Regions from separate parts of the Paenibacillus sp. FW126-R14 genome, predicted to be linked through region 1. Evidence: riboswitches for the same ligand, from Rfam matches in the RefSeq annotation. Region 1 holds a riboswitch; each other region holds the start of a gene.
What was found. A riboswitch is a leader RNA that binds a small molecule or an ion and turns the genes downstream of it on or off. The one in region 1 is predicted to bind cyclic di-AMP.
Positions count from the first base shown of each region.

Region 2: another riboswitch for cyclic di-AMP. It lies ahead of AC3WRW_RS21105 (CAP domain-containing protein); the one in region 1 lies ahead of AC3WRW_RS13040 (C40 family peptidase).
Region 3: another riboswitch for cyclic di-AMP. It lies ahead of AC3WRW_RS22780 (resuscitation-promoting factor); the one in region 1 lies ahead of AC3WRW_RS13040 (C40 family peptidase).
Region 4: another riboswitch for cyclic di-AMP. It lies ahead of AC3WRW_RS10815 (APC family permease); the one in region 1 lies ahead of AC3WRW_RS13040 (C40 family peptidase).

Region 1 covers NZ_JBYTBS010000016.1:92,907-96,154, forward strand. The annotation lists gene AC3WRW_RS13030 (hypothetical protein) at 1-102, shown strand, start outside; gene AC3WRW_RS13035 (DMT family transporter) at 103-423, opposite strand; guanidine-I (ykkC/yxkD leader) riboswitch at 515-618, opposite strand; gene AC3WRW_RS13040 (C40 family peptidase) at 761-1,234, opposite strand; cyclic di-AMP (ydaO/yuaA leader) riboswitch at 1,238-1,376, opposite strand; gene AC3WRW_RS13045 (hypothetical protein) at 1,545-2,363, opposite strand; gene AC3WRW_RS13050 (M1 family metallopeptidase) at 2,419-3,248, opposite strand, start outside.
Region 2 covers NZ_JBYTBS010000036.1:51,799-55,046, reverse strand. The annotation lists gene AC3WRW_RS21115 (hypothetical protein) at 1-2, shown strand, start outside; gene AC3WRW_RS21110 (GerAB/ArcD/ProY family transporter) at 19-1,098, shown strand; gene AC3WRW_RS21105 (CAP domain-containing protein) at 1,149-1,805, opposite strand; cyclic di-AMP (ydaO/yuaA leader) riboswitch at 1,813-1,946, opposite strand; gene AC3WRW_RS21100 (alpha/beta-type small acid-soluble spore protein) at 2,224-2,451, shown strand; gene AC3WRW_RS21095 (ATP-dependent DNA ligase) at 2,503-3,248, opposite strand, start outside.
Region 3 covers NZ_JBYTBS010000041.1:51,319-54,566, reverse strand. The annotation lists gene AC3WRW_RS22785 (ABC transporter ATP-binding protein) at 1-495, opposite strand, end outside; cyclic di-AMP (ydaO/yuaA leader) riboswitch at 778-970, shown strand; gene AC3WRW_RS22780 (resuscitation-promoting factor) at 1,277-2,368, shown strand; gene rnmV (ribonuclease M5) at 2,486-3,028, shown strand; gene rsmA (16S rRNA (adenine(1518)-N(6)/adenine(1519)-N(6))-dimethyltransferase RsmA) at 3,066-3,248, shown strand, end outside.
Region 4 covers NZ_JBYTBS010000012.1:13,867-17,114, forward strand. The annotation lists gene AC3WRW_RS10815 (APC family permease) at 1-1,760, opposite strand, end outside; cyclic di-AMP (ydaO/yuaA leader) riboswitch at 1,858-2,018, opposite strand; gene AC3WRW_RS10820 (NAD(P)/FAD-dependent oxidoreductase) at 2,204-3,248, opposite strand, start outside.

The sequences.
Region 1 (3,248 bases):
ATTTTGAGCGTAGGAGCGAGCTTCTCTCTGCTCTTCCTCTCACTGCAGTTCTTCTTAAGCCAGTTGAAGCGCAGATACGGCAGCGAACGCCAGCTCATGTAGCTAGTGTCCGGATGTGAATTTGAGGCCGAGAACGCCGACCAAGATGAGAATCATGAACAGGATGCGCAGCAAACTGACGGGCTCATTTAAAAACAGGGTGCCGATAATAATCGCCCCTACGGCGCCAATTCCTGTCCAGGCCGCGTAGGCTGTGCCGATGGGCAGAGTTTTCGTTGCTATGGCGAGAAAATAAAAGCTGATCACCATGCCGGCAATTGTTACTCCGGACGGAATCAGTCGGGTAAAACCATTGGAAAATTTCAATGAGATCGCCCAGACTACCTCGAAAACACCTGCAATGACGAGATACAACCATGCCATAATGAATCACTCCTTAAGAAGTTTGCTTGGATGCGGTGTAAGGCCGCGGCAAAAAGGAGAAAAGCCCGGAAGCGATATCGCTGTGCGATATGACTCCCGGGCTTTTCTCCCTCCGTGACCACAGCGTATCCGCTGTGTGTTTTCTCTCGGACCAGACTGACGCTGCAGCGCCACGGAACCCTAGAAAACTTAATGCCGCTATTATAGGACGGCTCACATGCTATGTCAAGTTATATCTTCGAGTCGATGAGGCAGCATGAGCACTCATGAATAAAAGCCCTGGGAGCAGCTCTTGCGAGCCGGCGCTTTCCGGGGCTTTATTCATAAGTACAAGAAATTACTTGGATTCAGCAGTTAGTTGATTGTAGATATCATCCCACAGAACACGTCTGGCGGATACATACCTCTTCGCGTAATACGATTCGCTTAGCTTGTTTTTCACGATACCTTCGTTGGAAGCGGAATGAATAAATTCACCGTTGCCAAGGTAGATACCAACGTGAGAAATGCCTTTGCCCCCTGTGTTGAAGAACACAAGATCGCCTTTGCGAAGATCACTTTTGTCAATCCAGTAGCCCTCTTTATCTTGAGCGGCAGAACTATGAGGAAGGTCAATGCCGAATTGGTCGAAAACGTATGAGGTAAACCCAGAGCAATCAAAGCCCTTTGTTGTCGTTCCCGCATCTTTGTACGGAATTCCGAGCAATCCGTCAACCGTTTCATCCAACTTAGATTGTGAAGCAGATGCACTTCCTAAAGCTACACTCAAAAACAAAACAAGACTAAAAAAAAGAGCAACAACCTTTTTCAACTGCTTGTCTCCTTCCGGTGCCTACGAGGTTAGCTGGAGGGTTCGGTTGAAGGTTCCCTATGATCCCTGTCTTGCAAGATCAATTCACCCGGAGTGGTTCCCCCGTTTCCCCAAGAAATGAGGAATTCGGCATGAAATATTTGGTTTTTTAATGCTAATCACTGTAATTCGTCATAAACATCGAAATTCCTCCTTTAGAGCGCAATTTGGGCCGGAAAAATGTGCTATCGTTCGCTTTCCAGACAAAAAAATCCCCTTTTGCAAGGGGATTGAACAAATATAAACCATATCTAGCTTTATTTATTATTTATTAGGGGTTCATTTTGGCGGAAAGAAGCTGAAATTGCGAGGTTATCGCCCACATTTGCAGGAAAATATGGAAAAGCGGGAAAAGCTGATAAATGATTAGCGCTAACAGTCCTGCCCAGATGTAGGTCGCAGTGACTGTAATCCCTGTCAAAAGTCCCGAACTGAGCAAAAGAATAAGAGAAAGGCCGATGATCGGAAACGAGAACCGGAAGAATGTAATGACGGTGGATAAAATGCCGAGGTGTGCGGCAATGGCGAATTGCACATACATAAAGAGAAGATGAAGCAGGAAGCCATAAACCAGGAAGCCCATCAGCCAAGGCAGTAAATCCAGGGAGGCCTGTTCATAGGATGTACTGTGTTCGAACATCTTCTGCGCTTTGGGCAGCGCCCAGATGAGCGGCAGTAGGGACAAGGCGATTCGGACGATGTAGGTGAGGAGGAAGGGAAGCGTCAGTTCCTTAACTCCGCGTACGAAGCGATAGCCGGCATTTTGCTCGGAATGTGTGAGGGAATAGTAGACACCGCTGTTCATTACCGGAGTGAGCAGCATGCGAGCCAGGAGCAGTGCAGCCAGCCACCACAAATAGCGATGGCTGAGATCCGTTTTGAGCAGCTGGAACTGGCTCTCGGCGAGAAAAAGCCGGAGCGCCTCCTTCGGCTGGTCGCCGCCCGGATAGCGGTGCATGAGCGGGACGAGCACCCCTTGCACAAGCTTATAGAGAAGGATGCCCCAGCACATCTGGTACATGAATAAGACGATCGTAGCGAAGGGCTGCCGCAGAGCCGCCCTAAAGCCGGATTTGAGATAGGTTGTCATGGGTGTCCCTCCTAAGAGTTTAACTATCTTCGTAAGCATAGGCCTGAGTGGGCGCCTACCAGGCGACCCACCCGAAAATAGCTTGCAGGAACTGAATAATGCCGAGATTCCAGCGGATTTTCCACTTGGTATCTACTTCCGTTTTCATAAAGTTATTAATATGTTTGTTTTCGAGAATGAGCGAGTAGTGCGGATCGATACGTACCCAGTCGACAGGCGTCGCTTGGGTTAGCTTGAATTCGATGCTGCTTTCTTTGCCGTCCCATGTTTTATCGAGTACGGTGCCGTCAGCGAAATGGAACTGGATCGGCACTTCCGGCGAATTTCCGCCGCGTTTGGCGATGAGGATTGTACTCTCGTAAGGCCCTGTCCCTTTGCTGCCAGTGGCTTTCACACGGATGCTCTCAACAGAGTAATCCATCATCATCGAGCCGTAGACATATTCGTTGAAGAAGCCGTCCCAATTGGTTTTGGTTACTTCCTCGACAACGTTCTGAAAGTCCTTGGTAGAAGGATGCTTGAATTCCCACTTCTGAAAATAAGTGCGCATGATGCGATCCATCGTTTTGGCGCCAACCTGCTTCTCGATTTCCTTGAGCACGAGCTTGCCCCTTGTATACACATTTTCAGCATATTGATCATGTCCGGTATAGTCCCATGCATTTTGCCGGAGCGCGCTGGGAGATGTGATATAGCTGGACTCCACCGGCAAATTCGGAGATGTTCCGAAATCAGCTTCCATCACTTTGTCCTCGGCATAGGAGGTAAAGCCTTCATCCAGCCAAGCTTCCTCGAATTCATTGCTGGCCACAAGGCCATAGAAGAACTGATGTCCGATCTCATGAACGATAACGCGTTCCAATTCGAGATCCGGTTTCTTGTCGC
Region 2 (3,248 bases), on a different contig from region 1:
AAAGGAGCTTTGGTAAACATGCGGATCGGCGGAAAACAACTATTCTGGATGATACTGACGATGCAGCTCGGCATGACCCTTTTGCTAACCATTAATCCAGCCATCCTGGCAGCGAAGCAGGACGCTTGGCTCTCGACCGCTTGCGCAACCGGGATAGGCGTATTCATCGCGTTTGTTTGCTCACGCTTAAGCTTGCTTTACCCTAGGCAAACGCTGATTGATTTTTGCAGAAGCTTGTTTGGCCGATACGTTGGGTATCTGGTCATTTTTGTTTATTTACTCATATGGTACAGCGTGCTTGCGATCATACTTAGGCAATATTCGGAGCTCATTGCCGCGACAATTTTGCCGAAAACACCTATCCTTATCCCGATCCTGGGCATGCTCCTTGTTGCCGTTTATGTGACCTTCTTAGGCATAGAGGCGATTGCCAGATGCTGTGAGATCTTAGGGCCTTTCACCTTGCTTGGCATTGCGATTCCGCTTTTGCTCAGCCTAAAAAATATCCATATCCACAACATCCTCCCCATTTACGTGGACTCCGGCGCTTTAACGATCTTGAAAGGAGCGCTGCCGACCGCAACGTTTCTTGGGGATTGCATCCTACTTCTCGTCGTCATGGGCTTCGTTGCGAAGCCCAAAACCGGGGTGAAGCCAGCTTTATTCGGCGTAGCCTCAGCGGGTTTGTTAACCAGCGTTTCGACCTTCCTGATCGTTTCCATCTTCGGACACCTCTCTGCTTCAGGCCAAACCTATCCCTATTTCAATTTGGTTCGTTATATTTCCTTTTTCGACTTTTTCCAAAACTTGGACTCCTTTGTTATCGCCATTTGGATCATCAGCGTTTTCACGAAAGTCTCGCTCTACTTGTTCGTCTGTACGTATGGAACCGCTCAAGTGTTCGGCCTTCATAAATGGCGGCGAATGCTGTTGTTCGTCGCGCCGGTATCGGTGCTGCTTGCCTTGATTCCGCGGGATTTCATCGATAGTTCGGTGTTTTTCCCACAAAAAATTGGAATCCCTATCATGTTCCCTCTTCATATAATCAGCCTGCCGCTGCTGATGTGGGGTATCGCGAAGTGGAAACAACATAAATAAAGCCCTTAGCGTTCCCATCCGGGAAGTCTAAGGGCTGCAAATGAATCAAATTAGTTGCTGATAAACTCTTGTACCCATTCGCCGTTATAATAGGCAACACCGATCTTGGTGTAGTTCGGGCTAAGAATATTTTGACGGTGACCTGAGCTGTTCATCCACGCGTCCATAACGGCTTGAGGCGTAGGTTGACCTTTGGCAATATTCTCGCCGGCATAGGAATAACGGATGCCATAAGAGCTCATCATATCAAAAGGAGAGCCGTAAGTCGGCGACGTATGATCGAAGTAGCCGTTATTGTACATATCTTTCGCCTTGTCCAACGCCATGGCTGTCAGCGCGCTATCGCTCGTCAGCGCTTTAAGCCCTGCTTTTGCCCGTTCCTGGTTAACTAAAGTAACGACTTGGCTGGCGTAGGCCGATTGCGATGGCGCCGTCTGAGATGGCGCGGACGGTGCAGGCGCTTGGTAACCGCCGTTAGTGCCAGGAATGTTCAGCTTCATCCCTGACCAGATCACGTTTGGATTGGTAACCTGAGGATTTGCTTGAATTAGCGATGTGAGGCTCACGCCATACTTCTTAGAGATTAACCACATAGTATCATTGCCTGACACTGTATATGTTGCCGATGCGGCCATGGCAGCACTTGTGCCCATAAGGACGCTCAGTCCGATAGCGCCGGTAACCACTAGCTTTTTGTAACGTTTCATTGAATAAATCTCTCCTTTTTGCGGCCTGCGAGGTTAGCTGTCGGATTCGGGTCAAAGAGTAATCACCCGGCCGCTTCATGCGGCTTCACCCCAAAGAGTGGGTCCCCCGTGCCTCCAAAGAGGCTTCGGCCTTCTGAGTTTTTTGATCCTGTGAAGGTTCTAACCGATTGTAACACGTGAACATGCTGAAAACATGGCTCAAATTTTTCCAACCCTTATGGAATGCAAATGAAAGCGGATACAATCCAGAGATGCCGAACGTCCCCTTCAGCGACTTGCAACTGTTTATACTGCTGCAGGTGCGGACCCTTTCGGTTCCGGTATTGAGACTGCTACCGGAAAAAAATTTCCAATACGTATGCATAAAAAACCAGAACTTCCACAAAATACTCATACACCAAATAAAGGAGTGAATCAAATGTCTAGCAGTAGAAGCAGCAATTCCTTAGTCGTACAACAAGCAAGATCAGCTCTTGAGCAAATGAAATACGAAGTCGCTCAGGAACTAGGTATTCAGATTCCTCAGGACGGTTATTACGGTTACATGGCTACTCGTGATACCGGAGCAATCGGCGGACACATTACGAGACGACTGGTTCAAATCGCCGAACAGCAGCTAAGCGGCAGCACCAATTTCCGACGTTAAAAGGCAAAAAGACTGAGTCACCACTTCCTCCATGGTGATCCAGTCTTTTTTTCATATCTGCCTGACGAAATCCATAAAAACCGGCGAACGGAGTCTTCCGCTTTTCGTCCAGTTTCGCGTTTTAATTTTGGCCATCAGCCGCGGTTCCATATAAGCAAAATGGTTGTCTTCTTTGAAAACCAAGCGCTGTTTGACACCATCCAACGCCATTTGATGCATAGACGTTACGCCTGTTTCAATCACGCCAACGGGGATTTTCGATCCGTCCGCCGAATCAATCGAGGCTAGTAAAGCAAAATTATTTTTCCGGTAGCCCGAAATGTACACATCCGCATACGTCCAGTTGATCACCTTCTGCCACTGTTTGGAACGTTTATTGACTTCGTACTTGAAAGTCTCTTTCTTCGATTTCAGGACGATGCCTTCAAGCCCGCGCTGGCGGATTTGCTCAAAATAATCAACGGCTTTGCCTTCATACACCTGCACTTTTTTATAATTGGCATTTTCAATAAAAGCTTGATCCAACAGTTCCTTACGTTTAAGCAAGGATAATCCGGTGACATCAATTCCCTTGTATTTTAAAATATCAAATGCATAAAATATAACAGGCGTCTTGTCTGTCGGCGATAAAAATCTGGCTGACATCGCTTCAAAATCCGGCTTCCCTTGATCGTCCAAAATAACCAATTCACCGTCTAAAATCGTTCCTTCAGGCAGCGGACACTGGAACAACTCCGGAAATTTATGAGTAACCAGCAATTTGTCTTTCGTATATACATATAGCTTATCCATATTTG
Region 3 (3,248 bases), on a different contig from region 1:
GAGAAATGGCTCGTCAATGATGTACAAAGAGGGTTCGATCAGGAAAGCGTTCATAATCATTACTTTTTGTTTCATGCCTTTGGATAAATGGCTGGCGAAGGAGTTCAGCTTGTCCTCCATCTGAAATTGCACGAGCAGCGCTTGCGAACGGGAGAGATAGTCTTCTTTGGACAAGCCGTATGCCATGGCCGTTAGCTCGAGGTGCTCGCGAATCGTAAGTTCTTCATATAGCTCCGGACTTTCAGGTACGTAAGCGTAGGTCGCCCGGTAAGGAAGCGGATCCTCGGCTAACGTCAAGCCGTTGATTTTGATCGAACCTTTTTGAGGCTGAAGCAGACCGAGGATGTTTTTGATAGTCGTACTTTTGCCTGCGCCGTTCAAACCGATCAAACCCATCATTTCTCCCTGGCGAATCGAAAACGTGAGATCATGGAGAACCGGTTTCGTGGGTAAATATCCTCCAAATAAAGAATCGACTTGCAAAATAGGGCCCATCTAATTGCCTCCCTGAATAGCTAATTATTGGTATTAAATCACTGAATTCTTTCATGATAAGTATAAACAAATTTGGTTTCGAAGCCTAGTTTAGGTGTGAAAACACGAAGAAACCTAGTATTCGTACGTTATAGTGAGATAAATGTAGATAAAAAGTGGTTTTATTCTAAAAATAAGCTAATTTTAAGCGATTTAGCCCTTTTTAGTAGGTGTTAATCCCTTTACAGGTAGAGATTAACAGCGTAATATACTTTTCATAATAACTTAATAACCAATTTGCCATTTTTCCATTCGCTGAGTTCCGAATAAGGGAACGGGGGAACCACTGTAAGCTTGAGAAGCGGGTGACGCATCTGAGTGAACAGAGTGAGTAACAGGGGTGAATCTTGGACGTTAACGGAAGTTTACGTCTGAGTAGGGCGACTCTCACGTCCGAATCCGTCAGCTAACCTCGTAAGCGTAAGAGAGGTAACGATTGTCGTGTGTGCTATTTGTGTATTTTACTATGCAAACTAAGCCGGCGAGAAGAGTCCTCTTCTTGCTGGCTTTTTATCTTCTTTAGGATCTCTACTCATAGAATGTTGAATAGGCAAAGCGGGGTGGGACGACCGGAACGCAGCAGCTTAAGCGCAGCTGTCGATGGAAGCACGTTAAGTTAAATTAAAAACCTTAGTCGCGTCAAATTTAATCATGCTGTAACCTGGCGGCGAGGCTTTGAAGGAGGACCGAAGAAGTGGGCAGTATCTCTTTTAGCGAGACCCATGTAAAACGATCATCCAGCATGTCCTTCGCATTGCGATGGAAGCATGAAAACTTGCGTTTGATTTTAAGCCTGGCTCTAATTTCAATCGCAATGACTTTCATGTTTTTGGTGTTGTTGTACGGTACGGCTACCAAGAGCGTATCCGTGGTTGTGAATGGACAAGAAACCGTTGTGCACACGAAGCAATGGGTCCTGCAACGCCTACTGGATGAACAAGCCATAACGATTGGTGAACACGATGAAATATCTGCAGACCCTGCGGCGACAATCAAGGGTGGAGACAAATTCGTCATCGAGAAAGCTTCTCCAATTCAATTGACTGCTGATGGAAAGACCACCACTGTTTACACAACTGCAAGAACGGTTGAAAGTGCATTGCAACGTTTACATATTGCACTGGGGGAACACGATAAGCTGACTCCCGATCCAACAGCCGCTCTGGGCTCAGGCGATGAAATCAAAATCGTCCGTGTAAAAAAAGAGACGGAAGAAGTAACAGAGCCGATTGCATTCGATACGGAAAAGAAAAGTGATGCATCGCTGCTCAAAGGCAAAGAGCAAGTTATCCAAGAAGGTAAAGAGGGCGTACTGGTCAAAAAGAAAGAGAAGACTTACGAAGATGGCGTTCTAGTGGCGGAAGCTGTAGTGGGTCAAGAAGTACAACAGGAAAGTATAAAGAAAGTCGTGTCCGTTGGCACGAAGAACCCTGTTGTGACATTGTCGGCCTCATCTCCGAGCGTGGATGAGATCTCTAAGAATGGCGTTACGTTCGGGTATAAACAAATTCTGAAGAATGTGAAGCTAACGGCCTATTCGGCGGGAGCCGATTCGACAGGGAAGTCCGAAGGATCTCCTGGATACGGGAAGACGTATACGGGAACAACGGTAACGGAAGGCAGAACGATTGCGGTTGATCCGAAAGTCATCCCGCTGGGATGGTGGGTTTACATTGAGGGTGTCGGCTTCCGCCGTGCTGAAGATATCGGCAGCGGTGTGAAAGGCCAAATGATTGATGTATATTTTGAAGATCACGGCTATGCCAATAAATTCGGAACAAAACAGGGGTATACGGTCTATGTTGTAGGACCGAAGAAGCCGTCTGAAAATTAACGTGTAAACGTTAGTTTCAGCGGGAACAATGTCATTATACGTCACCGGGCAAGCAGCCTGGGCGAAAGAAGAGGGGTTCCCTCTTCTTTTTCTGCGTACTGGGAAGGGAACTCATTTATGATGAAAGAAGTCATCGTCGTTGAAGGCAAGGACGATACGGCCGCCATTCGCCGAGCGGTCGAGGCGGATACAATAGAGACGGGCGGCTCCGCCATCGGGCAAGCCGTATTGAAGCGGATAGCCCTCGCACAGCAGCGCAGAGGCGTCATTATTTTCACCGACCCGGATCACGCAGGCGAGCGGATTCGGAAGATTGTGGCCGCCAAGGTGCCGGGCTGCAAGCATGCCTTTATCACGCAGGCGCAGGCCGAGTATAAAGGCGACATTGGCGTGGAGAATGCGGCGCCGGAGACGATCCGGCAGGCGCTTCAGAACCTTCGGACAGAGTACGAAGGGAGCGTCTCGCAGCTCGCCATGAGCGACCTTATGGCCGCCGGGCTGATCGTTCACCCCGAGGCGGCGTCCAGACGGCTTGTTGTGGGCAATGCGCTTGGGATCGGCTACTGCAACGGCAAGCAGTTTTATAAGCGGTGTGCGATGTTCCAGATCTCGCGTGAAGAGTTTGAGGCAGCTTTGGAGCATCTGGAAGGGAATATATAGTTAAATTCAGAACCTATAGATAAATGAGGGCTACAAGATGAATATACCCGGCAATGAAGTGATTGTAACAGCAGATGACGTGGCAACACCGAGTAAGACGAAACAAATTATCAAAAAGCATAATCTTGTGCTTAAAAAGAGCTTGGGCCAGAACTTTCTGATCGACCAGAATATCTTGAGCAAGATCGTTTCGGCCGCCGAGCTCGGGCCGAACAAGGGG
Region 4 (3,248 bases), on a different contig from region 1:
GCAGACTGGTTGTGGAGCAGGCGGTGCCACCATTTTTTGGGCATGAATTGAGGCAGGATGACCATAATCGATTGCTTTTCCGAAACATGCGTATCGATTCTTTCAATAAACTCCGCCAGCGGTTTCAAAATGGTACGGTAACGGGATTTAAACACGACGAGACGAACGCCGGGATCCCATTTCTCCCATTTCTCCTGCATCGCCTCTTCATCCTCATCCGAAAAGGACACATAGAACGCAATGACGTTGGGCGATAAGGATTTGGCATAGTTCAAAGACTGCGCCACCACGCGGTGAATGCCCGCTACAGGCACTATGATCACAGGCTCCTTCGTGCATAAACGTTCTTGCGTGATATCAATCCGCAGCTGTTTCGCTACGTCATCGTAGTGATTGCTGATTTTGGTAATTCCCCAAAGCGCAAGCGGCGTCACGATAATAACAATCCAAGCGCCCTCGCTAAATTTCGTTATACAGAAAATAACCAAAACGGCGAAGGAAACGATCCCGCCTAAGCCATTGATAAGCAGCTTGCCGATCCAGCCGGCCGGGCGCTCCCGGAACCATTTGCGAACCAAACCGCTTTGGGCAAGCGTAAAAGATAAAAAGACGCCAATCGCATAAAGAGGAATGAGTGCATCGGTTTTTCCTTTAAAAATAATGAGCAGAAGACTTGCCAAAACGCCTAACGTTACAATCCCGTAATAGAACGAGAGCCGGTCCCCCCGGTACGAGAACATGCGCGGGAAATTTTTATCCTGTGCCATGATGGAGGATAGGATCGGAAAACCGTTAAAGCTCGTATTCGCAGCCAATACCAGAATCAGCATCGTGCCGATCTGTGTCGCATAATACATCACTCCACGCCCGAACGCCTGCTCCGTAACCATCGACAAGACCGAGGTATGGCCATGCGGGTCAGGTGCGATCCCATAGCCTAAGCTCAGCAGGGTGACGCCGCCGAAGACGATGGCCAGCAGCGTGCCGAGGGATGCCAGCGTTTTTTTGGCATTTTTGACGGAAGGAGAGCGGAAGTGAGGCACCGCATCCGAAATGGCCTCAATCCCTGTCACGGCCGAGCAGCCGGATGAGAAGGCTTTTAGAATGACGAATAACGTCAGTGAGCCCGTCATCGAGCCCGGAACAAACTCGGCGGCATGCAGGTTCATCGAACCTGTCAGCATATCGAAAATCCCTTTGCCGATCAGCAGTAGAATACATAGGATAAAAAAGTACGTTGGAATCGCGAACACGGTCCCCGACTCGGACGTGCCCCGCAAATTCAGCCAAACCATCACCCAGACAAGGACTAAAGCAATAGGAACAATATATGGCACGGTAGCAGGGAAAGCCGACGTTATCGCCTGCACGCCTGCCGAAATCGAAACCGCAACGGTTAACGTATAATCTATAAGCAGTGAAACCCCTGTGAGTCTTCCCCACATCATACCCAAATTTTCCTTCGCCACCATGTAGGCTCCGCCACCCATCGGGTAGGCTTCAATCACTTGGCGATAGCTCAAAACAAGAAGCATGATTAAAGCAATAATCGAGATTGCAATCGGCAGTGAGAAAGCAAAAGCGGCGACTCCAACAGTCGCAAGCTCCAGCAAAATCTGCTCCGTGCCATAGGCCACCGAAGACAGGGCATCCGAAGATAGGATGGGCAGAGCCTTCCATACCTGCATTTTCTCAGATTCCAGCTCCGCCGATTTCAGCGGTTTGCCGAATACAATCTTTTTCAATGAGTCACTTGTCATGCTGTGAAATTCCCCCAAATAACCTAGTTTTCAGCTTGATTTCCCCTTTTTGGGCGCAAAAAAACACAAGGATAGACCTTGTGCTTAGCCACATGTTCTCCTTTCTCACGATCGCTTACGAGGTTAGCTGACGGGTTCGGGCTGCGAGAAATCTGCCCTAAAGATCATGGCCGCGTGCGACGCGACGGATCTTACTCACCCCGTTGAAACCTGTGGTTCCCCCGCTTTTCCGTTAAGAAAATTAAGCGAAATATTCAACTGTTAACGTACGAGTTGATACTACTCTCTTATTCGCACATAGTAAAGGAGAGAAAAATCTTAAAAAAGATTATTCCCTCCCCGCATTCATTTAATAATTCGCTTACAATGGCCTAATCCTTTCAGAATCTCTGATTATCTAGCCTTTTGTCTGATTCCTTGGGTTTTGGGGTATTTTGGCAAAATTAATTTCTTACATGACGATTCCTTGTGGCTTGTTTTTGCTTAAAAATCATCTTTTTCCATACCAGCGGAATGCCGCCGATCAGAAATAGATAGCGGGCATCGATTATTTTTTTGAGAAAAGCGGCCCATTTGCCTTTCACTTTCTTGACCTTCAGGATACCGATCGCTTCTCCGCGCCCCAGCGAGGCGACCGTCCCTTTGTAATCATAGGCAAAAGGTCTTAGCGGGTTCCCCCTCAGGCTATGGATCACGTTTCTCGCCGTATTATAGCCCTGTTGAACGGCAATTTGGGCATTCGCCGGGTATGGGGTGCCTTCCGGGCTCATGACAATGGAGCAATCCCCCGTTATAAACACATCAGGGAACTGCAAGGAACGCAAGTAGTCATCCACTTTGACCCTGCCGCGCTGAACGTGGAAGCCCGCTTCCTGCAGCAAGGAATTCCCGCGAACGCCCCCCGACCAAATAACGGTGCCCGCACGAATGAATTGACCGTCCCCCAACAGGACGCCGTCAGGGTCGCAAGCCTTAATTGCCGTAGATAATTTATACTGAACCCCTTTGCGGCGCATTACTTCCATGCCGTATTCCACGAGGTCGTTAGGCAGACCGGGCGGCAGAGCGGTGGACGACGCTTCGATATTAATGATCTGCACAAGCGACGGATCGACATCAAACGTTCGGCAAAGATCAGGCACCCGGTCGGCCAATTCGCCGACAAACTCCGTTCCGGTGAACCCCGCGCCCCCGACGACGAAGGTCAAATATTCCTTATGTTTGGAATCCAATTTATATTTAGCGAACATATATTGGGTATGCTGGCGGATGAACCGGACGCTGTTAATGCTGTTGATCGACATGGCATGCTCCCGCAGTCCCGGAATGCCGAAGGTTTCCGTCTCACTTCCAAGCCCCACAACGAGGTAATCGTAAGTGAGAACTTCATCGGTGAGAATCACCTTCTTCTCTTCAGGCAAAATCTGCCGAACCGTCGCCTTAATAAAATGAATTTTCCGCTCGTCAATCAGCTCACTGATCGCTACA